3 regions of the Pseudomonas sp. NY15463 genome follow, and region 2 is predicted to be linked to each of the others. Evidence: riboswitches for the same ligand, from Rfam matches in the RefSeq annotation. Region 2 holds a riboswitch; each other region holds the start of a gene.
What was found. Region 2 has a riboswitch for cobalamin ahead of ACNFIC_RS21980 (CbtB domain-containing protein). Riboswitches for the same ligand answer to the same signal wherever they lie in the genome.

Region 1 (9,949 bases), on a different contig from region 2:
TGCTGACCAGACCCCGCGCCGCCTCGCCCGTCGCCGATGCGGTAGGTGCCGGCACTGTGCCAGGCCATGCGGATGAACAGCGGACCATAATGACCGAAGTCGGCAGGCCACCAGTCCTGGGAATCGGTCATCAGGGCCGTGAGGTCTTGCTTGAGGGCCTGGAAATCGAGGCTCTTGAACGCTTTGGCATAGTCGAAACCCGGATCCATCGGGTCGGACTTGCTGGAGTGCTGGTGAAGGATCTTCAGGTTGAGCTGGTCAGGCCACCAGTCACGGTTACTGGTGCCGCCACCGGCGGTTTGATGGAACGGGCATTTCGATTCGTTCGACATCTGCTTGTACCTTTTGGGTCGGGTCTGCTCATCAGGTGTCGTCGGTCTGAACCGACAAGCGGGTTTGCCAAAATCTCAGGACAGCGCTGGCTGGGTCTTGCACCCAGGTGCTCAAGCGCCAGACACATCGGCATTTCACGGGGCCACGGAAAGACTAGCCGAGCTTGGCCAGAGGTCTAATAGAGCCGCTATTGAGTGCCGATAGCCTGCGCACATCGGTACAAGCCAGGCGCGGCCGATCTGTGCTTGAATCGAGAGTCTTACTCCGTCCAAGGCCCCTGTGCATGAACCGCAACGACCTGCGCCGCGTCGACATGAACCTGTTGGTGGTGTTCGAAGCCCTGATGCTCGAACGCAACCTGACCCGCGTGGGCGAAAAGCTGTTCATCACCCAACCTACGGTGAGCGCTGCCCTGGCGCGCCTGCGCGACCTGTTCGACGACCCGTTGCTGATCCGCAACGGCCGGGCCATGGAGCCCACGCCCCGAGCCATGCAGATTTTCCACGAACTGGGCCCGGCCATGGACGTAATTTCCGCGGCAATCAGCCGTGCCAAGGCCTTCGACCCGGCTAGCAGCTGCAATGTGTTCCGTCTGGGCCTGTCGGATGATGCCGAGTTCGGCCTGTTCCCTGCCCTGCTCGAAGCGTTACGCCGTGAAGCGCCGCAAATCAGCGTGGTGGTGCGCCGCGCCAACTTTCTATTAATGCCGGGGCTGCTGGCCAGCGGCGAAATCTCAGTGGGTGTCAGCTACACCACCGACCTGCCGGCCAACGCCAAGCGCCGCAAGCTACGCGACATTGGCGTACGGGTGCTGCGCGCCGACGACCGGCCAGGGCCGCTGACCCTCGACGAATACTGCAACCGCCCTCACGTGATGGTGTCGTTTTCTGGCGACATGAGCGGCAACATCGACCTGGACCTGGCGCGCATAGGCCGCTGCCGCAAGGTGGTGTTGGCGGTGCCACAGTTCGGCAGTCTGCGGGCACTGCTGCGCAACACCGAGATGATCGCCACCGTCCCCGACTACGCCGCCTGTGCCCTGGCCGACGACGGCAGCTTGCGGGCAGACCCTGCGCCGTTCGAGATCAGCGAAGCGGAGCTGTCGATGGCCTGGAGCAGCGCCCACGACAACGACCCCGCCGAACGCTGGCTGCGTGAGCGTATCCTGCACTTCATGAGCAGTGCCCGCTGAATCATCGATCCTGTCGATAGCGACCATGCCTGCCATCGAGTTCCGTCGATGGCCGCAGACGACGAAGATAGCGCCATTGGATCTTCGACGAGGCACTCACCATGAAAACCGGCATGCTCGCCGCCCTGCTGGCCCTGTTCGCGACGCTCACAGGCTGCACCAGCCCTTCGACCAGCCAGGGGCACTTCTACTCAGCCACGGAACTGTCCAGCGTGTCCCTCAGCCATGGCCAGCATGTGGCAGTGTTGCTAGGCCGCAACGCCGCCGCCACCCTGGACTACCTACAGCGCCACCACGACGCCGCCGCACCGGCTAATGGCCAGGCCACCCCGGTGGCGACCCTGGGCGGTAACCAGGCGTACAACTGGCTGGCCAACTCCCTGGCCCAGCAGTTCGCCGAGGTGACGTTCTACGAAGACCTCGACACCCTGCTGGCCGACCGCCCCGATGTGATCGTGCTACTGGACACCCAGAGCCGCGTGGCGAGTGGCCCTGGCGGCGATATCCAGGCCAGTGTGGTCGCGCGATTCTTCGACGAGCAATTGACGTATATCGGGCGTGCCGAAGGCGTGGCGCGCCAGGCGGCGCAAGGCGCCACGGTGCTGCGCCAACTGGACGCCGTACAGGCGGTGCAGGCCGACGCGCTAAAACAGTTCGATGCGTCACTGCACCGGCTGATGCAAGGAGCCGCCTGAGCCGCGCACCGACTGAAGACGCCAGCCAGCATCCTCGCACTGGCGCAACGGCAGCGGTGAGCTGCCGCCCGAGCAGCGCCGGTAATCACCTGCGAACAGGCGGTTACTGCGTCTGCAAGCCCTGCGTATGCACAACATAACCGGCGCTGCCCCCCACGAACACCGCGAAGCAGCACGCATGCAGTGTCAGAAAGCACTATCCCAGAATGAATAAATAGTTATAAGATAACGTTTCATTTGACATCCATTCCTGCCTGCGACCTTTCCAGATGACAAGCGCTTCAGCCACCCCCACCCTGCTTACCCAGCGCCTGCAGAGCATCGACGCCCTGCGTGGCCTGGTGATCCTGTTCATGCTGCTCGACCACGTACGTGAGACCTTCTTCCTGCATCGCCAGGTCAACGACCCGATGAACGTCGACATCACCGAACCCAGCCTGTTCGCCAGCCGCACCCTGGCACACCTGTGCGCGCCGGTGTTCGTGCTGCTGACCGGCCTGTCGGCATGGCTGTATGGCGAGAAGCACCAAGGCCGGGGCGATGTCTCGGCGTTCCTGTTCAAGCGCGGGCTGTTCCTAGTGGCGCTGGAGTTCACCCTGGTGAATTTCGCCTGGACCTTCCAACTGCCACCCAGCGTGATCTACATGCAGGTGATCTGGGCCATCGGCGTGAGCATGATCGCCCTGTCACTGCTAGTGTGGCTGCCGCGTGCGGCGCTGGTGCTGCTGGGGGTCGCGATTGTCGCTGGGCATAACCTGCTCGATGGCCTGCACTTTGGCCCGGACTCGGCAATGCACGTGCCGTGGGCCATCCTGCATGACCGCGGCTGGCTGGAGGTATCCGACAGCCTGCGCCTACGCACTTCTTATCCGGTACTGCCGTGGATCGGGGTGATCACACTCGGTTATGCCCTGGGGCCGTGGTTCGGCCGCAACAGCCAGGCCTGCGTGCGTCAACGGCGCCTGCTGCTGGTCGGGGCTGGCGCGCTGTTGGGCTTTGCGGTGCTGCGTGCGTTCAATGGCTATGGTGAAGCGCCATGGCACAGCTACCCGTCATTCACCCAGACCCTGATGAGCGTGTTCAACGTCACCAAGTACCCACCTTCGCTGCTGTTCCTGAGCCTGACTCTGGGCTGCGGCCTGCTGTTGCTACGCGGCTTCGAGCGTGCAGGCACTGCACGCTGGATTGGCGTGCTGGCGGTATTCGGCGCCGCGCCGATGTTCTTCTACCTGCTGCACCTGTATGTGCTGAAGGTACTGTACGTGGCCTGCGTGGCACTGTTCGGGCTCAACCAAGGCGAGTACTTCGGCTTCAACGGCATCGCGGCGGTATGGCTCGCAGCAGTGCTGCTGGCCATCGCGCTGTACCTGCCGGTGCGCGCATTCGCCCGCCTGAAAGCCCGGCGCCGCGATATTGCCTGGCTCAAGTACCTTTGAAGACGCGCTGCGCGCTTCAAGTGGCTAGCTACGCTGCAAGAAAACACGCAACCGCTCTACTTGCAGCTTGCCGCTTGTAGCTTGCCACTCAAGGGGTCTACCATGCCCACCGCCGGTTTCCACACGGAATTAATAGGGAACTCCCGGGCCGCCCAGTGCGTGCCCAAGGGAACTGCCCCCGCAACTGTAGGTGCCGAGCCCGTGCCATCGATGCCACTGGAGACTCATCCGGGAAGGCTGGCGCAGGGCCTGGACGCACCAGTCAGGAGACCTGCCGGCATACATTCACCAACCGGCGGGGTGTCCGGGATGGCCATCTCCACCCCTTGCGGGTGCTGCCTGTCGACCTGTGCGCCAGGCCCGGCGATGCCTGTCCGTGCGCTCATTCCGTGCACCGTTCGATAGGAGATCGCCCGACCATGCTGCCCCGTTTAGCCACCCTGCTCGCCAGCCTTTCGCTGGCAAGCGTCGCTCAGGCCGCGGCCACTCAATACCCGCTCAGCGTCGACAACTGCGGCCTCGTGCAGACCTTCACCCAAGCGCCCGAGCGTGCGGTGACCATCGGCCAGGCCGGCACCGAAATACTCTACGCACTGGGCCTGGGCGACAAGCTGGCCGGCACTTCGCTGTGGTTCAACAACGTGCTGCCCGAGTTCGCCGCGCAGAATGCCAAGGTGCCACGTCTGGCCGACAACGATCCTAGCTTCGAGGCGGTAGTGGGCAAACGCCCGCAGTTAGTGACAGTGCAGTTCGAATGGATGGTCGGCGCCCAGGGCGTGGTGGCGACCCGCGAGCAGTTCAGCGAGCTGAAGATCCCGACCTATCTGCTGCCCAGCGACTGCGAGGGCAAGGACAACCTGGTGGGCGCCGACGGCACCCGCCTGCAGCCGTTCCAGGTCGACACCCTCTACAAGAGCGTTAGCCAGCTGGCCGAGATCTTCGATGTACAAGACCGCGGCGATGCGCTCAATGCCACGCTCAAGGGCCAGTTGGCCCACGCACAGCAGCAACTGGCCGGCAAGGACCTGTCCGGCACCAGCGCGCTGTTCTGGTTCTCCAGCGCCGACCTTGAGATGGACCCGTACGTGGCCGGTCGCCAGGGCGTGGCCGACTTCATGCTACAGACCCTGGGCGTGCGCAACGTTGTCGAGTCCAACGAAGAATGGCCGACCGTAGGCTGGGAAACCTTGGTAAAGGCCAACCCGACCTGGGTGATCATCGCCCGCATGGACCGCCGCCGCTTCCCCGCCGACGACTACCAGAAGAAGCTCGACTTCCTGCGTAACGACCCGGTGGCCAAGCACATGGACGCGGTCAAGCACGGCCGGGTGATCGTGCTCGACGCCGACGCCATGCAGGCCGGCATTCGCCTGTTCCGTGGCCTGGAGCGTTTGTCCGACGCTTTTGCCAGTGGTAAAGCCCCGCAATCATGAACCGTTTGCTACCCCTGAGCCTCGCAACCCTGATCGCCCTGCTAATGGCCCTGCTGGCCGGTATCGCCATCGGTGAAACCCGCCTGGGCGCCGAGCTTGTGTGGCAGGTGCTGGGCAACCACCTGTGGCAAGCCGGACATGTGCTCGACCCGATCGACGCCGGCATCGTGTGGAACTACCGCCTGCCGCGCACCCTGGTGGCGGCGGCCTGTGGCGCAGGCCTGGCCACCTGCGGGGTGATCCTCCAGGCGCTGTTGCGCAACCCATTGGCCGAGCCGTACCTGCTGGGGCTGTCGGCCGGTGCCTCCACCGGCGCTGTGGCAGTGGGCCTGCTGGGTTTGGGCGGCGCGGCATTATCGCTGTCCGGCGGCGCGTTCATCGGCGCCCTGGTGGCGTTCGGCCTGGTACTGGTGCTGGCGCGTGCCAGCGGCAGCAGCCAGAACAACGCCCAAGTGATCCTTGCGGGGATCGCCGGCTCGCAGTTGTTCACCGCGCTCACGGCGTTCCTGATCACCAAGTCGGCCACCGCCGAGCAGGCGCGCGGCATCATGTTCTGGCTGTTGGGTAACCTCAGCGGCGTGCGCTGGCCGTCGGTGTGGCAGGCGCTGCCGGTGGCCTTGCTGGGGCTGGGCGTTTGCCTGTGGCATCGGCGAGCACTGGACGCCTTCACCTTTGGCGCCGATTCGGCCGCCTCGCTGGGGGTACCGGTGCGCCGTACGCAGTTGCTGTTGATCAGTTGCGCAGCGCTAGTCACCGCCGTGATGGTCTCGATCGTCGGCGCCATCGGCTTCGTGGGGTTGGTGATTCCGCATGCCCTGCGCCTGCTGCTGGGCACCGGCCACAGCCGCCTGTTACCCGCCAGTGCGCTCGGCGGCGCACTGTTCCTGATCCTCGCCGACATTCTCTCGCGCACCCTGATCACCGGCCAGGTGATCCCGGTGGGCGTGGTCACCGCGCTGATCGGTGCGCCAGTGTTCGCGCTGATCCTGATCAGCCGCCGGGGGCGCCCATGACCGCCATGAACCTCTGCGCGCAGGCCCCGTTGAGCTGCCAAGGCCTCAGCCTGCGTCTGGCCGGCCGCGACGTGCTGCGGGGTATCGACCTCAGCGTGAACCCCGGTGAAACCTTGGGCCTGGTCGGCCCCAACGGCTCGGGCAAGTCGACTCTGCTCAAGCTGCTCGCCGGCCTGCGAGCGCCCAGCAGCGGCAGCGTACAGTTGCTCGGCGAGTCGCTGGCGAAGCTCCCGCGTCGGCGCATCGCCCAGTGCCTGGCGCTGGTCGAGCAGCAGGCCGATACCCTCGACAGCATCAGCGTGTTCGACGCCGTAGCCTTGGGCCGAACCCCGTGGCTGTCAGCCCTGACACCGTTCGGCAAGGCGGACCGAATCATCGTCGAACAGGCCTTGGCCGATGTCGACGCCACTCATTTGGCCGCGCGGCTATGGCGCGAGTTGTCCGGTGGCGAGCGCCAACGCGTGCACATCGCCCGCGCCCTGGCCCAACGCCCGCAGTTGTTGCTGCTGGACGAGCCAACCAACCACCTGGATATCCAGCACCAGTTGAGCCTGCTGCAGCAGGTGCAGGCCTTGCCAGTGACTACCGTGGTAGCCCTGCACGACCTCAACCAGGCTCTCACCTGTGATCGCCTGGCTGTGCTCGACCAGGGCCGTCTGGTCGCCCTCGGCGCCCCCGAAGCGGTGCTCACGCCCGAATGCTTGCTGCGTACCTTCGGCGTGCACGCCCACTACCTCACCGACCCTTACGATGGCGCGCGCATCCTGCGCTTTCGCGCCCCCTGAACCAGGACGTTCCGCCCATGCTGCCCCGCACCGCCGCCCTGCTGCTCGCCACGTTGCTGGCCACCCCCGTCGCCTACGCTGAGGTGCATGAGGTGAAGATGCTCAACCGTGGCGCCGATGGCGCCATGCTCTATGAGCCTGATCACCTGCACATTGCCCAAGGCGACACGGTGCGTTTCCTGCCAACCCAGGCCGGGCACAACGCCGCCAGCCTGCCTGAGTTACTCCCGGCCGGGGCCCGCGCGTTCAAGAGCAAGCTCAACCAAACCTTCGAGCACACCTTCGACGTCCCTGGTTTGTACGGCATCCAGTGCATCCCGCACCTGGCCATGGGCATGGTGATGCTGATTCAGGTCGGCGAGCGCAGCCACACGGCCCTGCCCGACACCCTTCCGGCCCGCGCCAAGGCACGTCTGGCGGCGCAGCTGCAACAACTGAAGGCCGGCCAATGACGCGCCTGTTCATCGCCCTGCCCTTGCTTGGACTGAGCCCGCTGGCGCTGGCCGAATCTGCGCAATCCCAGGCCAATGGTTTTATCGAGGACAGCACCTGGGGCCTGCTCAACCGTATGCTCTTCGATCAGCGCGACTACCGCCACGGCGGGCGCAACAGCGGCGCCCGCAACGCCTACAAGCCGCGCAGCGAGCGCAATGGCATGGCCGAAGAATGGGGCTACGGCCTGATGGGCACGTTCAGCTCGGGCTTCACCCAAGGCCTGGTCGGCGTCGGTGTCGATGCCCACGCCTACCTGGGGGGCAAGCTCGACAGCGGCGGCGGCCGCGCTGGCAAGGCCCGGCTGCTGAGCCTGGACAACCAAGGCCACCCCAAGGACGACTACAGTCGTGGCGGCGCAGCGGTGAAGTTGCGCGTGTCCAACACCGTGCTGTCGTATGGCGAGCAACGGGTCAAGACCCCGGTGTTCAGTTCCTCCGACAGCCGCCTGCTGCCCGAGACCTTCACCGGCTGGTTCCTCACTAGCAGCGAAATCGACACGCTCAAGCTAGTGGCTGGCCACTTCACCGAGAACGCCGACCGTAACGCCTCGAGCCACGACCAGGGCTTCGTGGTGAACTACTCCAACGGCCGCCAGGGCACTGCCTTCGACCTGGCCGGCGCGGTGTGGAACCCCAGCGCGAACGTCAGTTCCAGCCTGTACACCTCGCGCTATGCAGACACCTGGAACCAGCACTACCTGGGCAGCACCCTGAGCCACGCCATCGATGCACAGCGCAGCCTCAGCCTCGACTTGAACCTGTACCGCACCACCGACACCGGCAAGGCTTTGTCCGGGCGCATCGACAACACCACCTGGAGCCTGGTCGGCCGCTACGCCCAAGGGCCCCACGCCTTCAGCCTGGGCTGGCAGCAGGTGGATGGCAACACACCGTTCGACTACGTCAGCCGCGGTGCGATCTATATCGCCAACGCCGTGCAGATGTCCGACTTCAATGCGCCGAACGAGAAGTCGTGGCAGGCGCGCTATGACCTGAACATGGGTGCATATGGCATCCCGGGGTTGAACCTGACGGCGCTGTACGTGCGCGGCTTCGCTATCGACGGCAGCCACGTCGACCCTAAAGGTGGGTACGCGTACCTGGGCTACGGGAAGGATGGCAAGCACTGGGAGCGCGACCTTGAAGCACGCTACGTGGTGCAGGCCGGCAAGGCCAAGGGGTTGGCGTTTTCGCTCAGGCACAACGTACACCGTGGGGATACGGCGCAGGCCGAGCTGGATGGCGATCAGATCAGACTAGCGGTGGAGTATCCGCTTACCGGTGGGCTCTAAAAAGCTGTCCTTCTAAGCTGACACCGTCCCCTGTAGGAGCGGCCTTGCCGGGGTGCCGGACCGGCCGGAAAGGGCTGCGCAGCAGCCCCGACGATCTTGCATGAGACTGAGATCCGGGGGCTGCTGCGCAGCCCATCGCGACGCAAGGCCGCTCCTACAGGGGCAGCGTGGATTCAAGCTTTGCGCAGTCCTGTGGGTGCGGGCTTGCCCGCGAAATTGGCGACGCGGTACATGGCACCGGCTTTGCCGGTGTTCGCGGCACGAGGCAGCTCCAGGAGCCGCGTGGATTCAGGCGTTGCGCAGCCCTGCGAGCCCATCGAGCTGCATATGCGTGGTCCGCCAGACCGGGTCGGGCTCGATGTCGACGATCTCGAACCCTTGGCGCTCCCAGAAGCGAATCGCCCCCGCCAGGAATGGGTGGGTATGCAGGTACAGGCACTCCACACCAGCCCCTTGCGCATGCGCGCGAAGCGCTGCGAACAAGGCACCAGCCAGGCCATGACGGCGATACTCGGGGCTGACGAACAGGCGCACGATTTCCACGGTGTTACGGGCCTGATAGTCGAGCTGGGGGAAGCGGTGGTCATACGGCAGGTAGCCCACGCCTGCGATCAACCGGCCCTGGTCGTGGGCCACCAGAAAGTGCCCATCCCCCTCAATGAAGGTTTCGCAAAAGCGCGCCAGGTCCCGCGGCAGCGGTGAATCGGCGAGTATCGGGAAAAGCTGCCGGCGCGCGTTATCGATAAAGCGCACAGTTTCGGCAATAGCGTGGCGGCTGACAGGGCTGATGGTCCAGGTAGGCATTGCTCGGTGCACAACGACGGGTGGGCTGGCTGTTCTACCGCAGCAAAGGCCCCGGCGCAATGCCGTTCACCTGTCGCCCGGCTGGGCCTGGCAGGGATGGTCAACGCCGCTGGCAGGCTGACACAAGACGACCTACCAGCCGTTAGCCAAACTGCGCCTCAGCTCTCGACGCCCCGCATCCTCATCTGCATGGGCGAGCCCCAACAAGAAACCCGATCGCAGCGGTGCCCTTGAGCGCCCTGCGCAGTGAGACCCGCCATGACTTTCGACACCCGTATCGACTTCATCTACCTCAGCGAACAGGACATGATTCGCGCCGGCGTGACCGACATGCCGGCTTGCGTAGACACCATGGAAGAAATGTTCGGCCTGCTTTACCAGGGTGACTATCGCATGGCCGGGCCGAACAGCGACTCCCATGGGGCGATGATCACTTTCCCCGAGCACTCGCCCTTCCCGAACATGCCTAAGC
Region 2 (9,949 bases):
AACTGCCAGCCAAGGTCTCGGCTGCGGCCAGCATGCCCCCCTGGAACTGGTAGTAGTCGTTGGAGTCGAGCAGGTCGTGCTCGTGGTTGTCCTGGTTCTGCAACACCGCCTGCACCTGGCTCAGGCGCTGGGCGAAGCGTTCACGCGCGGGGGTGCCTTCATCACTGGCACCGTAGGCGTAGCCGCCATGGTTGAGGTAGACCTCGGCCAGATCCTCACGTCCGTGCCACAGGCGCCCGTCGATGGCGTTCTGCACGCCTGCGCCGTAGGCGCCGGGCTTGGCGCCAAATACCCGCCAGCCGGCTTGACGGATGGCCAGCTCGGTATCCATGCCCTGATCGAGCAAGGCCTGGCGGTCACTGCGTACCCGCGCGGCAAGCGGGTTCAGATCATCCGGCTCATCCAGCGCGGCTACCGCCTGCACGGCAGCATCGAACAAGCGAATCAGATTGCCGAAGGCATCGCGGAAGAATCCCGACACCCGCAAGGTGACGTCTACGCGCGGGCGATCCAGCAGGCTCAACGGCAAAATCTCGAAGTCATCGACCCGCTGGCTGCCAGTGGCCCATACCGGGCGTACGCCCATCAGCGCCATGGCCTGGGCGATGTCGTCGCCACCGGTGCGCATGGTGGCAGTGCCCCATACCGACAGGCCCAACTGGCGCAGGTGGTCACCGTGGTCTTGCAGATGGCGCTCCAGAATCAGGTTGGCCGACGCCCAACCCAAGCGCCAGGCCGTGGTGGTGGGCAGGTTGCGCACATCGACCGTGTAGAAATTGCGCCCAGTCGGCAGTACGTCCAGGCGTCCACGGCTGGGGGCACCGCTGGGCCCTGCGGACACGAAACGCCCGGCCAGTGCCGCCAGCACACCCTCGATTTCCGCAGCGCCACAGGCATCCAGTTGCGGCGCCACCTGCTCGGCCAGCGCTTGCAAGACCTGGCGCACCGGTTCCCAGTCCTCCTGCGTGGGCAGTGCCAGCGTACCGTCCAAGGTCTGTTCGATGAGCGCCAGTGCCAGTTGCTCCAGACGCTCACGGGTGTCACCGGCAGTACGCCATAGCGCTGCGTCCTGTGCTTGCAGCATCGCCGGACGCGGCCCCTCCCACGGCAGACCCAGGTCACAATCCAGTGGGTCGATGCCCAACGCCAACGCCTTGGCCAGGCTGCGGATCAGGCTGGCGTTGCCGCCCTTGCCATCGCCGCGCTCGACCCGCAACAGCGCCAGCAGCGTGTCACGGCGCAGACGGCCCTCGGGCGACTGACCGAAAATGTGCAGCCCATCGCGGATCTGCGACTCTTTCAGGTCGCACAAGTAGGTGTCCAGGCGTGGCAGCCAGACCGCCGCGTCGTCGAGCTGGCCTTCGAGCGCAAGCTCGCGGTCGATATGGTTGGCCTTGACCAGTTCGAGGATATCGCGCTGCAACTCACGCGCGCGGCGCGGGTCGAGCAACTGCGCTTCATAGTACTCGTCGGCCAGTTGCTCCAAATGGCGCAGCGGGCCATAGGATTCGGCGCGGGTCAGCGGCGGCATCAGGTGATCGATGATCACCGCCTGGGTACGGCGCTTGGCTTGGGCGCCCTCGCCCGGATCGTTGACGATGAACGGATAGATGTTTGGCAGCGGCCCCAACAGCGCGTCCGGCCAGCATTGATTGGACAGCCCAACGCCCTTGCCCGGTAACCATTCGAGGTTGCCATGCTTGCCCACGTGAATCACCGCGTCGGCAGCGTAGCCGTTGCGCAGCCAGAAATGAAACGCGAGGTAGCCGTGCGGCGGCACCAGGTCCGGGTCGTGGTAGACCGCGCTGTGATCGACCTGATAGCCCCGTGCTGGCTGGATGCCAACGAAGGTCAGGCCGTAGCGCAGGCCCGCCACCATCATGCGCCCGGCGCGATACATCGGGTCCTGTTCAGGCGCGCCCCAGCGCTCGAGTACGGCGCGCTGGTTGGCCTCAGGCAAGGCGGCGAAGGCGGCGTGGTAATCGGCCATGCTCAGGCTTTGGGCGCAGGGGCGCTGGTCGAGGTGGTCCAGGTCGTTGGTCACTCCGCCCAGCAACTGGTGGATCAGTTGCGTGCCGCTGTCCGGCAGACCGGCCACCGGATAGCCCTGGGCTTGCAGAGCGTTGAGGATGTTCAGCGCCGCGCCCGGAGTGTCCAGGCCTACGCCGTTGCCAATGCGCCCATCGCGAGTCGGGTAGTTGGCCAGCACCAGGGCCACGCGTTTTTCCTGATTGTCCAGGCGCTGTAGCACCACCCAGCGCCGGGCAAGCTCGGCGACAAAATCCATGCGTTCGGGATGCGCGCGGTAACACACGACATCCGACTGGCTGCGCTCGCTGCGCCAGGCCAGGTCCTTGAAACTCACAGGTCGGGTGATGATGCGCCCGTCCAGCTCCGGCAAGGCGATATGCATGGCCAGGTCCCGGGCACCCAGGCCCTGCTCGCTCTGCTCCCAGGCTGGCTGGTTGTCCTGGGCACAGATTGCCTGCAGCACCGGTACGTCGCGACGCAGTGGACGCAAGTTGGGCCGCTCGGGGCTGGACAAGGCGAACCCTGTGGTGTTGATCACCACCTGCGCCTGCACCTCATCGAGCCACTGCTCGACCTGATCCAGGCAACCGGCCTCCTTGAGACTGGCCACGGCAATCGGCAGCGGGTTCAGGCCACAGGCCTGTAAACGCTGGCAGAACACGTCGATGAACGCGGTGTTGGCTGCCTGCAAGTGCGAGCGATAGAACAACAACGGCGCCACCGGCCATTGTGGGTTCCATTCGGCGTACCAGTCCTGTAGCTGCGCGCTGGGCCTGGCCGGGTGGTACACCGCCGTGCGCGGCAACGGCTGCGGTTCATCCCAGGCGTAGTCACGTCCAAGCCACTGGCTGGCCAGGCAGTTGAACAGGTTGACGGCGTTCGCCTTGCCACCCTGGCGCAGGTAGTGCCAGAGGCGCTCGGCCTGCTCGCCGCGCACGCTGCCGAGCCCCGTGAGTTCGGGATCGGGGCGGTCGTCGCCGGGCACCAGGATCAGGTGCACGCCACGGCTGGCCAGTTCCACCAGTTGCTCGACACCGTAGCGCCAGTAACCCACGCCGCCGTGCAGGGAGACCAGGATCACCTTGGCATGGCGCAACACCTGGTCGACATACAGGTCGACCGATGCGTGGTTCTGCACCTGCATCGGGTTGGCCAGACGCAGGCTGGGGAAATCGTCCGGCAACTGCTCGGCGGTATCGGCGAGCAGTGCCAGGTGCGAATCGCCGCTGCAGAGAATCACCAGCTCTGCCGGGGTCTGGCCGAGGTCGGCGATGCTGTCGTCCGGCACGAAGCCGCCGGGCTGGGTCCGCAGCAGGTGCATCGGTCAGGCGCCCAGGGCCTGGCGCAAGCGCGCCTCCAGCTGATTGGCGTCCAGATCCTGGCCAATCAGTACCAGACGGGTGATGCGCGGCTCATCCTGACGCCAGGCGCGGTCGAAGTGCTTGTCGAAACGCGTACCCACGCCCTGGATCAGCAGACGCATCGGCTTGCCGGGGATGGCGGCGAAGCCCTTGGCGCGCAGGATGCCGAACTCGGTGACCAATTGGTTCAGGGCCTCGAGCAGCAGGCCTTCGTCGGCCTCGGGCAGGTCGATGGAAATGGAATCGAAGGCGTCATGGTCGTGGTCGTCGTGCTCATCGCCGTCATGGTGCGAGTCGTGGTGGGTGCGACGACCATCGATGTGCGCCTCGGACTGCGCGCCCACGCCCAGCAGCACGTCCAGCGGCAGACGACCGCTGCTGGCTTCGATCACCTTGACCGCTGGCGGCAGCTCTTCGGCCACCTCGGCACGCACCTTGGCCAAGCCCTCGGCGTCGATCAGGTCGGCTTTGTTCAGCACTACCAGGTCGGCGCTGGCCAGTTGGTCGGCGAACAGTTCATGCAGGGGCGATTCGTGGTCCAGGTTGGGGTCGAGCTTGCGCTGGGCATCCACCTGCTCGGGGTAGGCGGCGAAGGTGCCGGCAGCCACGGCTGGGCTGTCGACCACGGTGATCACCGCATCGACGGTGCAGGCGTTACGGATTTCAGGCCACTGGAAGGCCTGCACCAGCGGTTTGGGCAGTGCCAGGCCGCTGGTTTCGATGAGGATGTGATCCAGGTCGCCGCGGCGTGCCACCAGTTCGCGCATCACCGGGAAGAACTCTTCCTGCACGGTGCAGCACAGGCAGCCGTTGGCCAGCTCGTAAACCCGGCCGTTGGCTTCTTCTTCGCTGCAGCCGATGCTGCATTGCTTGAGGATTTCGCCGTCGATGCCCAGCTCGCCGAACTCATTGACGATCACCGCGATGCGGCGGCCCTGGGCGTTGTCGAGCATGTGGCGCAGCAGCGTGGTTTTACCCGAGCCGAGAAAGCCGGTGACGATGGTGACGGGAAGCTTGGCCAGTGTTTTCATGTCGCAGTGCCCTTGGCAGCTATGGCGCGGGCAAGCGGTACGACAGCCACGGGCGTTGCCGGCCGGGCGCGTTCGCCACCGGATCACCCCGCCCGGTTGAATGTCGAAAACGTCGCGAGGCAGGTCTCCTGGCTTGCACGGTGCCGGCCAAAGCCGACCGGCTGGCGCCTTCCCGCGCGCTGCGCAGTGGCTGTGCCAGACCTTTGAGTGCCTACAGTTGCGGGGGCAGCCGCGGCTTCTACCGCGTTCCCGTCTTAGCTCCGGCGCGCGCCGGAGAACCTCGAACCGGCAAGGCTACGCAGTGCTCGCACGACGGTCAACCGCCCGACACGATTGACGCACGTCCGGCCGCGTGATTTGCTAGCGCCCTTGCGTCAAGGTGCCCCTTTGGGGGTGAAACGGGAAACCGGTGCGTCGTGCGTCTATCGAAAAGGCCCGACAAGGCCGGTGCTGCCCCCGCAACGGTAAGCGAGCAAGGCGTCTGATCCACTGTGCCAGTAGTCCGGCATGGGAAGGTGACGCCAACGCTGGAGCCAGGCTCCACCTCGCCAGCCCGGAGACCGGCCTTGCGTGCTACCAACACCCCGCGGTGGGCGGGCGCTGTCGTACTCCCTGGGCCATTTCGCGCCCGGGGCCGCCGCGCTTGCCCGTTGCCAAAACAAAAGCAGCAGAGGAACGCGTCATGCCTATCAGCAGTGCCAAACACAGCATCGCCACCCCGGTTACCCTCAGCCAGCGTCTGGTCATCGCGGTGGGCGCCTGCCTGCTGGGCCTGAGCCTGGTATATTTCGCCGGTTTCTCGCACATCGAGGCGGTACACAACGCTGCTCACGACACCCGCCACAGCGCCGCATTCCCCTGCCACTGAGTAGCCCAGCATGATCATGCGCATTGCCCGCACGGCGGGTTTCAGCGGGCTGCTCGCCGCCCTGCTGTTGACGTTGCTGCAGAGCTTCTGGGTGGCCCCGCTGATTCTGCAGGCAGAAACCTACGAAAGCGCCGCACCAGTCACCGAACACCACGAACACGGCAATGCCACTGCGACCCACGAACATGAACACAGCGCCGAAGCCTGGGCGCCGGAAGACGGCTGGCAACGGGTGCTGTCCACCACCGGTGGCAATCTGGTGGTTGCCGTGGGGTTCGCGCTGATCCTAGTGGCCCTGTATAGCTTGCGCGCCCCCGGCCGGACCAGCACGGGCGCTTGGTGGGGCCTGGCCGGCTTTGCAGTGTTCTGTCTGGCACCGACCCTGGGCCTGCCGCCGGAACTGCCAGGCACTGCCGCCGCCGATCTGGGGCTGCGCCAAAGTTGGTGGATCGGCACTGCGGCCGCTACGGCCGCAGGCCTGGCACTGCTGGTGTTCGCCCGGCATTGGCTGTTCAAGGTGCTTGGCGTGGCGCTGCTGGCGATCCCGCACGTGATCGGCGCACCGCAGCCGCCCGTGCACGAAAGCCTGGCGCCCGAAGCGCTCGAAACGCAGTTCAAGGTCGCTTCCTGGCTAACCAACGCCGCGTTCTGGCTGGCCCTTGGCCTGCTCAGCGCCTGGCTGTATCGCCGCTCCAGCCAAGCCTGATGGCGGCCTGTACACAACCGCCTGCGCTGTTCGCGGGCTTTGGCTGCCGTCGCGGCTGCCCGGTAGAGACCCTGGCCGCCCTGCTGCGCCGGACCCTCGCCGGGCATGGCCTGCCCGTCAGCGCCTTGCGCGGTATCGCCAGCATCCACGCCAAAGCCCGCGAGCCAGGGCTGCTAGCCTTGGCCGAGCACCTGGACCTGCCACTTGTCTGCTTCGACGCAGGACACCTGCTGACCTTCGAGCCACTGCTCAGCCAGCGTTCGGCCGCCGCCTTCGCCCAAACCGGTTGCTGGGGCGTGGCCGAGAGCGCAGCATTGTGTTTGGCCGCCAGCCAGACCCAACAGCCACGCCTACATGTGCCCCGCCAAGTCTTGGGTGGCGCAACCCTAGCGCTGGCCTGCGGCGGATAATCCGTACTTTTTGCAAGGATCCTTCATGACGGTCTACTTCATCGGCGCAGGCCCCGGCGACCCGGAATTGATCACGGTCAAAGGCCAACGCCTGATCCGCCAATGCCCGGTGATCATCTATGCAGGCTCCCTGGTCCCTCCGGCGGTACTCGAAGGCCACAGCGCCAGCCATGTGATCAACAGCGCCGAACTCCACTTGGAGCAGATCATCGAGACCATGCGCCAAGCCCACGCCAACGGCCAGGACGTGGCCCGGGTGCACAGTGGCGATCCGAGTTTGTACGGTGCCATTGGCGAGCAGATTCGCCACCTGCGCGAACTGGGCATCGACTACCAGATCATCCCCGGAGTCACCGCCACCGCGGCCAGTGCAGCCCTGCTCGGCTGCGAACTAACGCTACCGGATGTAGCACAGACCGTGATCCTCACCCGCTACGGCGACAGCTCGCCGATGCCAGCCGGCGAACAGCTTGCCGACCTGGCCCGGCACCGCAGCACGCTGGCCATCCACCTGGGCATTCGCAACTTGGCGCGCATCGTCGAGGAACTGCTGCCGCACTACGGCGCGCAGTGTCCGATAGCCGTGGTGCACCGCGCCACCTGGCCCGACCAGGACTGGGCCAGAGGCACCCTGGCAGATATCGTCGAGCACGTCGCACGCAAAGGCTTCCGGCGTACCGCGCTGATTCTGGTCGGGCATGTGCTGGGCGATGCGCCGTTCGCCGACTCGGCGCTGTACCGCGCCAGCCATGCCCACCTTTACCGCCCGGGCACTTGAGCTGATTGCTCGATCACGCTACGACGTAGCACACTGGTGCTCCCCTACCGACAGAGGCCATGACCATGCTCGAACTGCGCCCCAACTGTGAATGTTGTGACCGTGACCTGCCGGCCGATAGCCCGGATGCAGTCATCTGCTCGTTCGAATGCACGTTCTGCCAAGACTGCTCCGTCGAGCGCCTTCAGGGCCGCTGCCCCAATTGCGCCGGCCAACTGAGCCCCCGCCCGACCCGTGTTGGCCAGGCCTTGCAGAATAACCCTGCTTCCACTCAACGGGTCGTGAAGGCCCATAGCACCTGCGTTTGAGTCTCGAAGCACGAGGGCGGTCCTACGCCATCTTGTAGTCCTTTTCAACAAAACCCTGTTGTATTTTCAACACGCCTATACTGTCCTATTACCAAGGCTCCTGAATCTCCGTAATGTGCGCTCCCCCCAGCTCTGCAGCCCCAGGCCGAGCCTGCTGGTTGGCTGGAAGCGAGCACTTTTGAACAGGAGTTTAACCATGACATCCGTGCTGCTGGTCGATGACCATCACATCGTTCGTCTTGCCGTGCGCATGCTGTTGGAGCGTGAGCGGTTCACCGTGGTCGGCGAGACCGGCAAAGGCAAGGAGGCAGCCAGCCTCGCGATGCAAACCCGGGCCGAGGTTGTCATTCTCGACATCGGCTTGCCGGACCTTGACGGCATGGAGGTGATCAAGCGCCTCAAGCTGCTGGAGCCGCCCCCGAAGATCATGGCCTTGACCGGCCAACCTGCCGACCTGTACGTGCGCCGCTGCATGGATGCCGGCATCAGCGCCTTCGTCAACAAGGACGAGGACCTCGATGCTTTGGTGTTCGCCCTCAAGGCCCTGGTCAAGGGCTACTCGACCTTTCCCCAAATGGCGGTCAACAGTAACTCCCTGGAAAGCGAAAGCGAACGCCTCAAATGCCTGTCAAACCGCGAGATGGAGGTGTTGCGCAGGCTGTGCGCCGGCCAATGCAACAAGCTGATCGGCGAGCAGATGAACCTCAGTGCCAAGACCATCAGCACCTACCGTGGGCGTATCCTGGAAAAGCTCAAGGCCGAGTCGCTGGTGGAGATGGTCGATCTGGCCAAACGCAACAAAGTGGTCTGATCCAGTGTACAAAGGGCCTGCGCTTTGCCTGCTGCTGGTCGCGCTGATACCTTGGGCGCACGCCGAAACTGCGAGTGAAAGCCGCCACTTGCTGGCACGCTCGCACAGCGCGGCGTCCACTCTGAATCTAACCTTGCCTGACCGGGCATGGCTGACCACCCACGGCGATTTGCGCCTTGGCATCTCGCATCCTGATTACCCGCCCTTCGACATCAACGCCAGCCAGGCGGACTACGAAGGGCTGAGCGCCGACTACGCCGGGCTGATCGGCGAGCAGCTCGGGGTCTCGTTCCAGATCAAGCGCTACCCGACCCGCGCCCTGGCCATCGCGGCGTTGCACCGCGGCGAGATCGACCTGCTGGGCACCTCGAACGCGTTCGAGGCTGCCGATGCGGAGCTGACTCTGAGCCAGCCCTATGCCGACGACCTGCCAGTGATCGTTGCACGTCAGGGCCAGTCGCTACGCGAACCCGGCGCCATGTCCGGGGTACGCCTGGCCATGGTCGATCACTACCTGCCCCTGGAAACCGCACAGCAGCTCTACCCTGACGCCCGCCTCAGCCTGTATCGCTCGACCCTATCGGCCGTCGCGGCGGTCGCGCTGGGCCAGGCCGATGCCTACCTGGGCGATGCAATCAGTACCGACTACGTGATCGGCAAGGGGTATCAGGAAATGGTCAGGATCGATCACTTCGTCATGGCTCCGGCCGGGGCTTTCGCGTTCGCCCTGGATCGCGACAACACGCGCCTGCTGCGTCTGGTCGATACCGCCCTGTTGCGGATCGCTGACAGCGAACGCCTGAACATCCTGCGTCGCTGGACACGAGGCAGCACGACCACGCTACTCAAGCGCAACCTGGACGCACTCACCGCCGAGGAGCGGGCGTGGATCGAACATCACCCTCGCATCCGCGTGATGATCAACACCAGCCTCGCACCCGTCACCTTCAGCGATGCGCAAAGACAACCGCGCGGGCTGGCCATCGATGTGCTCGAACAAATCAGTCGGCGCACCGGCCTGCATTTCGACATGGTCGAGTCGGACTCCTTCGCCGACATGCTCAAAGCCGTGACCCTGGGTAACGTCGACATGCTCGGGGCAATCGGCTATGACCCGCAGCAAACCACACGCCTGCGCTATACACGCCCGTTCATGGTCACGCCTCGGGTCCTGGTGACCCGTAACGACGCACCGCCCCTGGATCCTGAACGCCCGCTCGACGATCAGCGTGTCGCCGTGCTGCAAGGCTCGCCCCTGCTCAGCGACCTGCATCAAAGCGCGCCACGCGCACGCGTGATCGAAGCGCAGAATCCACTGCAACTGTTGCAGTTGGTGCAGGAAGGCAGAGCGGATGTGGCCTTGAGCCCACAGGTCAACGCGGCCTATTTCATCAATCAAATGGGCAAGGGCCGCCTCAGGATCGCCGGCCAGTTCGGCGACGAGCCCATCCCCGGCACGTTCGCCGTCAACCCTGCCCACCCGCAGCTACAGGCCATCCTGGACAAGACGCTGTTGAGCCTAGCGCCGGACGAGCTGGACCAGTTGGTCAAGCGCTGGCCCAGCAGCGCCGTGGCCAGCGACAGCCCGTGGCGCAACTACCGCACCCTGGCCCTGCAGATACTGGTACTGGCCGGCGGGCTGCTG
Region 3 (9,949 bases), on a different contig from region 2:
CAGTCGGCGGTGTAGCTGGCCGAGAACGGCTTCAGATCAGCTGCCTGCAGCGGCAGGGCGAGCACGGCGAGAGCCAAGAGCAGGGCGCGACGCATAAATTCTCCTAGGATCGAATCAAATGACCGCTGGCCGGCAGCGGCTGTCCATCGAGTAACGCACCGTGTTCGCCCAGGCACAAGCGACCTTCGGCGAACCAGCGTACCGCCAGGGGGTAGATCTGGTGTTCCTGCAGGTGCACCCGCTGGGCGAGCGTCTGCGCGGTGTCAGTTGCGGCTACTGGAACTACAGCCTGTACGACCAGTGGCCCGCCATCGAGTTCCTCGGTGACGAAGTGCACACTGCAACCGTGCTCGGTGTCACCGGCCTCCAGGGCGCGCTGGTGGGTGTGCAGCCCTTTGTACTTGGGCAATAGTGACGGATGTATGTTCAGCAGGCGACCTTGATAGTGACGCACGAAGCCGCCACTGAGGATGCGCATGAAGCCGGCCAGTACCACCAGGTCCGGGTTGAAGCCGTCGATCAGCGCCATCAGCGCCGCGTCGAAGGCTTCACGACCTGCGAAACCGGTGTGTTCGAGCACCGCGGTGTCTATGCCAGCTGCCTTGGCGCGTTCCAGACCGTAGGCGTCGGCGCGGTTGGAAATCACCGCACCGACGCGCAGCGGGCTGTCGGCGCCTTGGCTGCTGTCGATCAGGGCTTGCAGGTTGCTGCCGGAGCCCGACAGCAGTACCACGACATTGCAGGTCTTGCCGGGCATCAGTGTGCCTTGAGGTTCTGCAGCTCGACCTGGGCGGCGCCTTCGGCGGCCACGGCGATATGGCCGATCACCCACGGTTGCTCACCTTCGGCGCGCAGTACGTTCAGTGCGGCTTCGACCTGATCCTGGGCCACGCAGATGACCATGCCCACGCCGCAGTTCAGGACGCGGTGCATTTCGTGCTCGTCGACGTTGCCTTTTTCTTGCAGGAAGTCGAACACCGCCGGACGCTGCCAGCTGGCCACGTCGACCACCGCCTGGGCGCCTTTGGGCAGTACGCGCGGGATGTTGTCCAGCAGGCCACCACCGGTGATGTGGGCCATGGCCTTGACGGCGCCGGTCTGCTTGATCAGTTGCAGCAGTGGTTTGACGTAAATGCGGGTTGGGGCCATCAGCAGGTCGGTCAGCGGCTTGCCGTCGAGCTGGGTGTTCTCGATGTCGGTGCCGGAGACTTCGAGGATCTTGCGGATCAGCGAGTAGCCGTTGGAGTGCGGGCCGGAGGAGGGCAGGGCGATCAGGGCGTCGCCGGTGACCACCTTGGAGCCGTCGATGATCTCGGCCTTTTCTACTACGCCGACGCAGAAGCCAGCCAGGTCGTAGTCTTCGCCTTCGTACATGCCTGGCATTTCGGCGGTTTCACCACCGACCAGCGAGCAGCCGGCCAGTTCGCAACCTGCACCAATGCCGGTGACCACGGTGGCGGCGACGTCGACGTTGAGCTTGCCGGTGGCGTAGTAGTCGAGGAAGAACAGCGGCTCGGCGCCGCACACCACCAGGTCGTTGACGCACATTGCGACCAGGTCCTGGCCGATGCTGTCGTGCTTGTTCAGGTTCAGCGCCAGGCGCAGCTTGGTGCCGACGCCGTCGGTGCCGGAGACCAGCACCGGCTGCTTGTAGCCGGCCGGGATTTCGCAGAGGGCGCCGAAGCCGCCCAGGCCACCCATGACTTCAGGGCGTGCGGTGCGCTTGGCGACGCCCTTGATGCGTTCGACCAGTGCTTCGCCGGCGTCGATGTCTACACCGGCGTCTTTGTAGCTCAGGGAGGGTTGCTTGCTCATTGATCCAGGCCTTTAAGAGGGAGGGATTCTTAGAAAACGACCGGGACGGCCAAGGCCGGCTCAAGGAAGCGGCGGCGGTCTGAACGTCACTGGTCTGCGAAGGCGCGCGATTTTATCAGGGTTGCCCCCCAGCGGCCATCCTCAGGCCGACGGGCAGGGCGTAAATCTGGCGAAAAAACAGTGCAGGTGGTTGGTTCGGCCTCTTCTGTATAAGCTGCAAGCCATGGGCTTCAAGCTGCAAGCAGGCAGTTTGAGGCATCACCTGCACTTTCTCGAGGCTTGAAGCTCGAAGCTTGAAGCACATCCGGACAGGAATCCCCCATGCGTCTTTTCAATCACTTCGCGGCCGGTTGCCTGGCGCTGGTCTGCCTGAACGGCCAGGCCGAAACCGTCTCTGGGCTCTATCAGGTACACGAGCCGCTCCAGGGGCAGGGCAGCGACGCACGCGCCCAGGCTACCAGCAGGGCGTTCGATACCCTGGTGCTGCGCCTGACCGGTGACGCCAAGGCACCGCAAAGCCCAGCCCTGGCCACCCTGCGCAAGGACCCGCAAGCGATCGTCAACCAAGTCGGCACCGAAGCTGGGCCGCCGGAGTCGGTGCTGGTGGAGTTCGATCCGGGCAGTACCGAGCGCGCCTTGCGTCAGGCGGGCCTGGCGCTATGGGGCAGCAACCGGCCGTCGATCCTCGGCTGGTGGCTGAACGACAGTGTCGAGGGCAGCAGTCTGGTCGGTGATGGCCAGAGCAGCGCCGAGCCGCTGCGCCGCGCAGCCCAGCACCGTGGCTTGCCGCTGCGCTTGCCGTTGGCTGACTTGTCCGAGCAATTGGTGGCCAATGCCAAGCAGATCGACAGCGCCGATCCCGCACCGCTGCGCGAGGCTTCCGAGCGCTACGGGGCTGATGCGCTCCTGGCCGTCCATGCCCACGAAGCTGATGGCAAATGGCAGGGCAAGTGGCAGCTGTGGTTGGGCGAGCAGCGTGAGCAGGGCAGTGCGGAGGGGGCTGACCAAGCCGCCCTGGCCGACGCCGTGCTGTTGGCAGTGAGTAATCGTCTGGCGCCGCGCTATGTGACCCGTCCAGGCGCCAGCAGCGAGCTGCTGGTACAGGTCGAGGGCATGAACCTTGCGCATTATGCCGAGCTTGGCCGCGTGCTGGAGCCCTACGGCGCGCGCTTGCAGATGGCCGACGGTGGCACCTTGACCTATGCCGTCAGCGGCAACCGCGAACAACTGCGCGCGCAGTTGGCGCTGGCCCGTCTGCAAGAGCTGCCCGCCGAGCCTGCGCCTGTCGCCCCAGCGCCACAGGCCGAGCCGGGCGCTGCGCCTGCCGCTGCCGCCAAACCGTTCGATGGCCTGCGTTTTCGTTGGTGAGGAAGCCCTGCAATGACTGACCTGCGTCGCTGGATTGGGTTGGGCGCCGCCCTGCTGGGCGCCGTGCTGCTGTATCTGCTGCACAACATCCTCTCGCCTTTTCTGGTGGGTATTCTATTGGCCTATCTGGCCGACCCGCTGGTCGATCGCCTCGAGCGCATCGGCTTGTCGCGCACCTGGGGCGTGGTGGTGGTGTTCGGCCTGTTCACCCTGGTCTTGCTCGCCCTGTTGCTGGTACTGATCCCGATGCTGGCCAAGCAACTGGTGCGTCTCTACGAGTTGGCGCCGCAGATGCTCGACTGGCTGCAACATGTGGCGCTGCCGTGGGTCCAGAGTCGCCTGGGCCTGGCCGATGGCTTCTGGAAATTCGACAAGATCAAGGCTGCCATCGGCGATCACGTCGGCCAAACCACCGATATCGTCGGCATGCTGCTGTCCCAGGCCACCGCATCGAGCCTGGCGCTGATCGGCTGGCTGGCCAACCTGGTGCTGATCCCGGTGGTGGGCTTCTATCTGCTGCGCGACTGGGACCTGATGATGGCCAAGCTGCGCAGCTTGCTGCCGCGCCAGCGCGAGCCGCAGGTGGTGGCACTGGCCGGGGAGTGCCATGAGGTGCTAGGGGCATTCGTGCGTGGGCAATTGCTGGTGATGCTGGCGCTGGGCGTCATCTATTCCACCGGACTGATGCTAGTGGGGCTGGAGCTGGGTCTGCTGATCGGGATGCTCGCGGGACTGGCGGCCATCGTGCCGTACATGGGGTTCATCATTGGCATCGGCGCGGCCATCGTCGCCGGATTGTTCCAGTTCGGCGGCGAGTTGTACCCGATGCTGGGTATCGTGGCCGTGTTCATGGTCGGTCAGGCCCTCGAGGGCATGGTGCTCACGCCGCTGCTGGTGGGGGACCGCATCGGCCTGCACCCCGTTGCGGTGATCTTCGCGATTCTTGCTGGCGGTGAGCTGTTCGGCTTCACCGGCGTGCTGCTGGCGCTGCCGGTGGCGGCGGTGATCATGGTGTTGCTGCGCCATGTGCACGCGCTCTATAAAGAGTCGGACATGTACGCGGGGCAAATCGATCCGGACCTTTGACCGCGCGGCACGCATCGTAATGCGCAACTGCTTGATTTTACTGACGCTCTTGCGCTGCCCGATTGTGCCGCCCGCGTTGCGGGTATAGACTTTGCACACTGTTCATCAAAGGCCCCCTGTGGTCCCTGCGACCACCCGCGAGCATGAAACCGATCCAGTTGCCCTTGGGTGTGCGTCTGCGCGATGACGCCACCTTCATCAACTACTACCCGGGCGCCAATGCCGCGGCATTGGGCTATGTCGAGCGGCTGTGCGAAGCCGACGCCGGCTGGACCGAAAGCCTCATCTACCTGTGGGGCAAGCAGGGCGTGGGGCGTACCCACCTGCTGCAAGCTGCCACCCAGCGCTTCCAGCAACTGGGCGAGCCGGCGGTGTACCTGCCGCTGGCGCAACTGCTCGAACGTGGCGTCGAACTGCTCGATCACCTCGAACAGTACGAATTGGTGTGTATCGACGACCTGCACGTGATCGCCGGCAAGGCCGATTGGGAAGAGGCCATGTTCCACCTGTTCAATCGCCTGCGTGACAGTGGCAGGCGCCTGTTGCTAGCCGCCTCCAGCTCGCCGCGCGAGTTGCCGATCAAGCTGGCCGACCTCAAGTCACGGCTTACCCTGGCGTTGATTTTCCAGATGCGCGGCATGTCCGACGAGGACAAGCTGCGTGCCCTGCAACTGCGCGCCTCGCGTCGCGGCCTGCACCTGACCGACGAGGTCGGCCACTTCATCCTCACCCGTGGCACGCGCAGCATGAGCGCACTGTTCGACCTGCTCGAACGCCTCGATCAGGCCTCGTTGCAAGCCCAGCGTAAGCTGACCATTCCGTTTCTCAAGGAAACCCTGGGCTGGTAAGCCCTTGAAAACACGGCACCAGAGCGGAAAAACGCAAAAGTCACATGTTTTTCGATAAAATTTGCAAATGGTCACGATAGAGGGCATAGTTTCCACCTTCTAAAGGACTACAGACACGGTCGTGCCCATGCTGAAGCGCTTCGCACCCCTCGTGCCACTTGCACTTGCCACCCTGCTGTTCGGTTGCGCCTCCCAAGGTCCGGCCACTCAATCACAGGATCATCGCCTGGTCGCCGAGCAATCGGCCAAGATCAAGGCGCCCACCTCTTCCGTATTCACCGAGGAAGAGCTGGCTAATGAAGAAGACCTCGACGCCTTCTCCAGCAACAGCAAGCCTTATCAGCTTCCGGTGCTGGCCGACAGCATCCTCGAGCGTGGTATGTCGCTGATCGGTACCCGCTATCGCTTCGGCGGTACTTCCGAGAAGTCCGGCTTCGACTGCAGCGGTTTCATCGGCTACCTGTTCCGCGAAGAAGCAGGCATGAACCTGCCGCGCTCGACTCGCGAAATGATCAACGTCGATGCCCCCAAGGTCGCACGCAACAAGCTCAAGCCGGGTGACCTGCTGTTCTTCAGCACCAACGGCCGTGGTCGCGTCAGCCATGCCGGCATCTACCTGGGCGACAACCAGTTCATCCACTCCAGCAGCCGCCGCAGCGGTGGTGTGCGCATCGACAACCTGAGCGATCGCTACTGGAGCAAGACCTTCATCGAAGCCAAGCGCGCCCTGGCGATGGCCCCGAGCACCACGCTCTCGCGCAATTGATTTGATGTCAAAATGCTGTACCCTGCCACGGCGGCGTAGCTGAAAAGCTCGCCGCCGTGCGCATTTACAGAAAGCGTCTAATCTAATTTCTCAACTCTTTTCGCCTTCGGCTGCGGCCGGAGTATTCACGACAGGATGTTCGATCATGGCGATGTTGGCGCGTTTCGCATTGCTTTGGCTGGTGGCCCTGCTGGCGGCCTGTTCCAGCCATGTTCCGGCCCCGGCGCCGGTCTATCCTCCCGTCACCTTCAATCAGTCGCAACCGTCCTCGCCGGTGGCCGAAGATGTGCTGTTTCGCGCGATTGGTCTGGTGGGAACGCCCTATCGTTGGGGCGGTAATACCCCGGACTCGGGTTTCGACTGCAGCGGCCTGATCGGCTATGTGTACCGCGACGCCGCTGGCATCAGCTTGCCGCGCACCACCCGTGACATGATTGGCATGCGCGCGCCAAGCGTGGCGATCAATGCCCTGCAATCTGGCGATCTGGTGTTCTTCGCCACCAATGGCGGCGGGCAGGTGAGCCATGCTGGCATCTACGTAGGCGAAGGCCGTTTCGTGCACGCACCTTCTACCGGCGGCACGGTGCGTCTGGATTATCTGTCCAACAGCTATTGGTCGAAGGCTTACTTGCAAGCCAAGCGCGTGCTGCCTGCGGGGCATCTGGCGCAGAACCCATAAGTTTCCGCGCTTGCCAGGTGCTTCGGGCCTGGCAGATGAACCAGATCACGTAGCCCGTCGCTACCCGCCAAGGCCTGCGGTCGGCGCACGACACGCCGTTTTTGCGCAAGCCTGCGCGCGGTTTCCCTTCAGGCCTGCTTGAGCAGCAGCGCCACGCCGGGGAAGTATTGCCCCAATTCGTTGTGCAGCTTGCGATAGGCATAGGGGAAGTACCAGGCCACCGCGCAGGCACTGTGCTTGTGCAGGTCGTCGACCAGGTCTTGCAGTTCCTCGGGACTGGCGTGCTGGCCGGCTTTCCAGGGCGTGGCGAACAGCGCACCGGCCTTGAGTTGGCTGGCGTAGGCGATACATTTGGCCTGCAGGGACGTTTCCAGCAGTGCTGCGGACAGGTCCAGGCGGGCTAGGCGCGGCCAGCGTTGACCTGCATGCAGGTGAATCGTCGCCTCGGCGCTGCAGAGGGTCAGGTCGCAGCGGCCTTCGCGGTCGCCTTCATCACGCTGTTTCTTGCTGGTCGATTGCGGCAGTGCCACCAGTTCACCTTGCCAGGCGGCGGCGGCGAGCAAGCCCACGTTGGCCGTGGTGCCATGCCAGTAGGGCGCATCGTTATCGCCCTGGAACTGGTTGAAGCGGTCGATGCAGTCGACCCAACGTTCCAGTGCCGGGCGCAGGAATTCGAGGTTCGGGTTGTTGATGATTAGACCCTGCATGCAGCGCTCCTTGTTCTTGTTTTGATATTCGCCTAAGTGCTGGCTAAGTGATATCACTGCCCTCAGTGTGGCACAAGCCGGTAGATTGGCCATTGGTCCGGTTCAGTCGGGCCTTCGTTCATTGACGCTCCCGGTGCAACCCTCTAACCTTCGCCGCGTGTTTCAGGTGCCTCGCGAGCCTTGGCTTGGTGGGGTGAAACTGGGAAGCCGGTGTGCGCCTGCAAGGTGCGATTCCGGCGCTGCCCCCGCAACGGTAGGTGAGTCGAAGGCCGCGCAAGGCCACTGGGCCCTAGGCCCGGGAAGGCGCGCGGTCAGGGCCTGTGGCCCGCTCATGAGCCCGGAGACCGGCCTGCAACTGCCAACGGCATCACGGAGGGTGATGCGCGGTGCGATGTGGCCTGTGCCACGGCCCCTGCGCGTTCTCCGTTTGCCCGCCTTTCACCTGTCGCCGCCTGGCGCCAGACAGCGGAGACCCCTGATGAGCGAATCCCCCGAACGCGACGAACGTCACCTGGCGCGCATGCAGCGCAAGAAGGCGATCATCGACGAACGCATCGCCAATTCCCCCAACGAATGCGGCTTGTTGCTGGTACTGACCGGCAACGGCAAGGGCAAGAGCAGCTCGGCCTTCGGCATGCTCGCCCGCGCGCTCGGGCATGGCATGCAGTGCGGCGTGGTGCAGTTCATCAAGGGCCGCAACAGCACTGGCGAAGAGCTGTTCTTCCGCCGTTTCCCCGAGCAGGTGCGCTACCACGTGATGGGCGAGGGCTTTACCTGGGAGACCCAGGACCGTGCCCGTGACATCGCCGCCGCCGAAGCTGCCTGGGCCGTGTCGCGCCAGCTGTTGCAGGATGCCTCGGTACAGTTCGTGGTGCTCGATGAGCTGAACATCGCCCTCAAGCACGGCTACCTCGACCTTGACCAGGTACTGGCCGACATCCAGGCCCGCCCGCCGATGCAGCACGTGATCGTCACCGGCCGTGGGGCCAAGCCCGAAATGATCGAGATGGCCGACACCGTCACCGAGATGGGCATGCTCAAGCACGCTTTCCAGGCCGGTATCCGCGCGCAGAAGGGCGTTGAACTGTGAGTCAGCCGCGTCAATGCCCTGCGGTTCTGATCGCCGCCCCGGCCTCGGGCCAGGGCAAGACCACGGTCACTGCCGCCCTGGCGCGCCTGCACCGCAACCTCGGGCGCAAGGTGCGGGTGTTCAAGTGCGGGCCGGACTTCCTTGACCCGATGATCCTCGAACGTGCCAGTGGCGCACCGGTGTACCAACTCGACTTGTGGATGATCGGCGCTGACGAGAGCCGCCGCTTGCTCTGGGAGGCGGCCGAGGAGGCCGACCTGATCCTGATCGAAGGGGTGATGGGGCTGTTCGACGGCACCCCGTCCAGCGCGGACCTGGCCCGGCATTTCGGCGTGCCGGTGCTGGCGGTGATCGACGGCACGGCCATGGCCCAGACCTTTGGCGCCCTGGCCCTTGGCCTGGCGCGTTATCAGCCGGACTTGCCCTTTGCAGGGGTGCTGGCCAACCGCGTCGGGAGCTTGCGCCACGCACAGTTGCTCGAAGGTAGCCTGACTGAAGGCCTGCGCTGGTATGGCGGGTTGTCCCGCGAGCGCGGCATCGAACTGCCCAGCCGACACCTGGGGCTGGTGCAGGCCAGCGAGCTGAACGACCTTGACGCTCGCCTGGACGCCGCCGCCGAAGCCTTGGGCGCCAGCTGTGACGCAACGTTGCCTCCGCCGGTGAGCTTCGCTGCGCCCGCCCCCCTCAGCCACGCGGCATCATTGTCCGGCGTACGCATCGGCGTGGCCCGTGACGAAGCCTTCGCGTTTCTCTACGGCGCCAACCTCGACGTACTGCGTAGCCTTGGCGCGCAACTGGAATTCTTCTCGCCGCTGCACGACCGCGAGCTGCCGTTGGTAGACAGCCTGTACCTGCCTGGTGGCTACCCTGAACTGCATCACCGTGCACTGTCGGCCAACGCGCCGATGCTCGAAGCGATTCGCGCCCACCATGACCAGGACAAGCCACTGCTGGCAGAGTGCGGCGGCATGCTGTATCTACTCGACGCGCTGACCGATGTGGCCGGTGAACGTGCCGAACTGCTTGGTGTGCTGCCTGGTGAGGCAACCATGCAGAAGCGTTTGGCTGCCCTGGCGCTGCAAGCGGTCGAGTTGCCCGAAGGCACCCTGCGTGGGCACACCTACCACCACTCGCTGACCAGCACCGTGCTGGAGCCCATCGCTCGAGGCCTGAGCCCCAACGGTGGGCGAGGCAACGAGGCGGTCTATCGCCTGGGCCGGTTGACTGCCTCCTACGTGCACTTCTACTTCCCGTCCAATCCCGATGCGGCGGCGGCGCTGTTGCGACCATGAGCGATCACGCCTACAGCGAGGCCGAACGCGCGGCGATCTACCGGGCTATCGGCGAGCGCCGCGACATGCGCCACTTCGCCGGGGGGGAGGTGGCCCCCGCGCTGCTTGGCCGCCTACTGGCCGCTGCGCACCAGGCCCCCAGCGTGGGGCTGATGCAGCCGTGGCGCTTCATCCGCATCAGCCAGCGTGCGCTGCGCGAGCGCATCCAGGGTTTGGTGGAACAGGAGCGTGTGCTGACCGCCGAGGCGCTGGGCGAGCGTTCCGACGATTTCATGAAGCTCAAGGTCGAAGGTATCGG

Region 1: another riboswitch for cobalamin. It lies ahead of ACNFIC_RS20215 (ABC transporter substrate-binding protein); the one in region 2 lies ahead of ACNFIC_RS21980 (CbtB domain-containing protein).
Region 3: another riboswitch for cobalamin. It lies ahead of cobO (cob(I)yrinic acid a,c-diamide adenosyltransferase); the one in region 2 lies ahead of ACNFIC_RS21980 (CbtB domain-containing protein).

The regions. Positions count from the first base shown of each region.
Region 1 is NZ_JBLUQD010000008.1:69,933-79,881, forward strand. It holds gene katG (catalase/peroxidase HPI) at 1-332, opposite strand, end outside; gene ACNFIC_RS20200 (LysR family transcriptional regulator) at 617-1,525, shown strand; gene ACNFIC_RS20205 (ATPase) at 1,627-2,220, shown strand; gene ACNFIC_RS20210 (DUF1624 domain-containing protein) at 2,490-3,656, shown strand; cobalamin riboswitch at 3,753-3,950, shown strand; gene ACNFIC_RS20215 (ABC transporter substrate-binding protein) at 4,076-5,089, shown strand; gene ACNFIC_RS20220 (FecCD family ABC transporter permease) at 5,086-6,102, shown strand; gene ACNFIC_RS20225 (ABC transporter ATP-binding protein) at 6,099-6,887, shown strand; gene ACNFIC_RS20230 (pseudoazurin) at 6,905-7,339, shown strand; gene ACNFIC_RS20235 (OprD family porin) at 7,336-8,673, shown strand; gene ACNFIC_RS20240 (GNAT family N-acetyltransferase) at 8,962-9,477, opposite strand; gene ACNFIC_RS20245 (tyramine oxidase subunit B) at 9,736-9,949, shown strand, end outside.
Region 2 is NZ_JBLUQD010000009.1:134,932-144,880, forward strand. It holds gene cobN (cobaltochelatase subunit CobN) at 1-3,352, opposite strand, end outside; gene cobW (cobalamin biosynthesis protein CobW) at 3,356-4,423, opposite strand; cobalamin riboswitch at 4,524-4,721, opposite strand; cobalamin riboswitch at 4,784-5,007, shown strand; gene ACNFIC_RS21980 (CbtB domain-containing protein) at 5,106-5,291, shown strand; gene ACNFIC_RS21985 (CbtA family protein) at 5,302-5,997, shown strand; gene ACNFIC_RS21990 (cobalamin biosynthesis protein) at 5,997-6,407, shown strand; gene cobM (precorrin-4 C(11)-methyltransferase) at 6,433-7,185, shown strand; gene ACNFIC_RS22000 (DUF1272 domain-containing protein) at 7,251-7,493, shown strand; gene ACNFIC_RS22005 (response regulator transcription factor) at 7,690-8,304, shown strand; gene ACNFIC_RS22010 (transporter substrate-binding domain-containing protein) at 8,309-9,949, shown strand, end outside.
Region 3 is NZ_JBLUQD010000010.1:48,053-58,001, forward strand. It holds gene ACNFIC_RS22390 (DUF3108 domain-containing protein) at 1-95, opposite strand, end outside; gene purN (phosphoribosylglycinamide formyltransferase) at 104-757, opposite strand; gene purM (phosphoribosylformylglycinamidine cyclo-ligase) at 757-1,815, opposite strand; gene ACNFIC_RS22405 (DUF2066 domain-containing protein) at 2,137-3,183, shown strand; gene ACNFIC_RS22410 (AI-2E family transporter) at 3,196-4,269, shown strand; gene hda (DnaA regulatory inactivator Hda) at 4,413-5,117, shown strand; gene ACNFIC_RS22420 (C40 family peptidase) at 5,245-5,883, shown strand; gene ACNFIC_RS22425 (C40 family peptidase) at 6,029-6,562, shown strand; gene ACNFIC_RS22430 (hypothetical protein) at 6,691-7,269, opposite strand; cobalamin riboswitch at 7,417-7,637, shown strand; gene cobO (cob(I)yrinic acid a,c-diamide adenosyltransferase) at 7,748-8,359, shown strand; gene ACNFIC_RS22440 (cobyrinate a,c-diamide synthase) at 8,356-9,651, shown strand; gene bluB (5,6-dimethylbenzimidazole synthase) at 9,648-9,949, shown strand, end outside.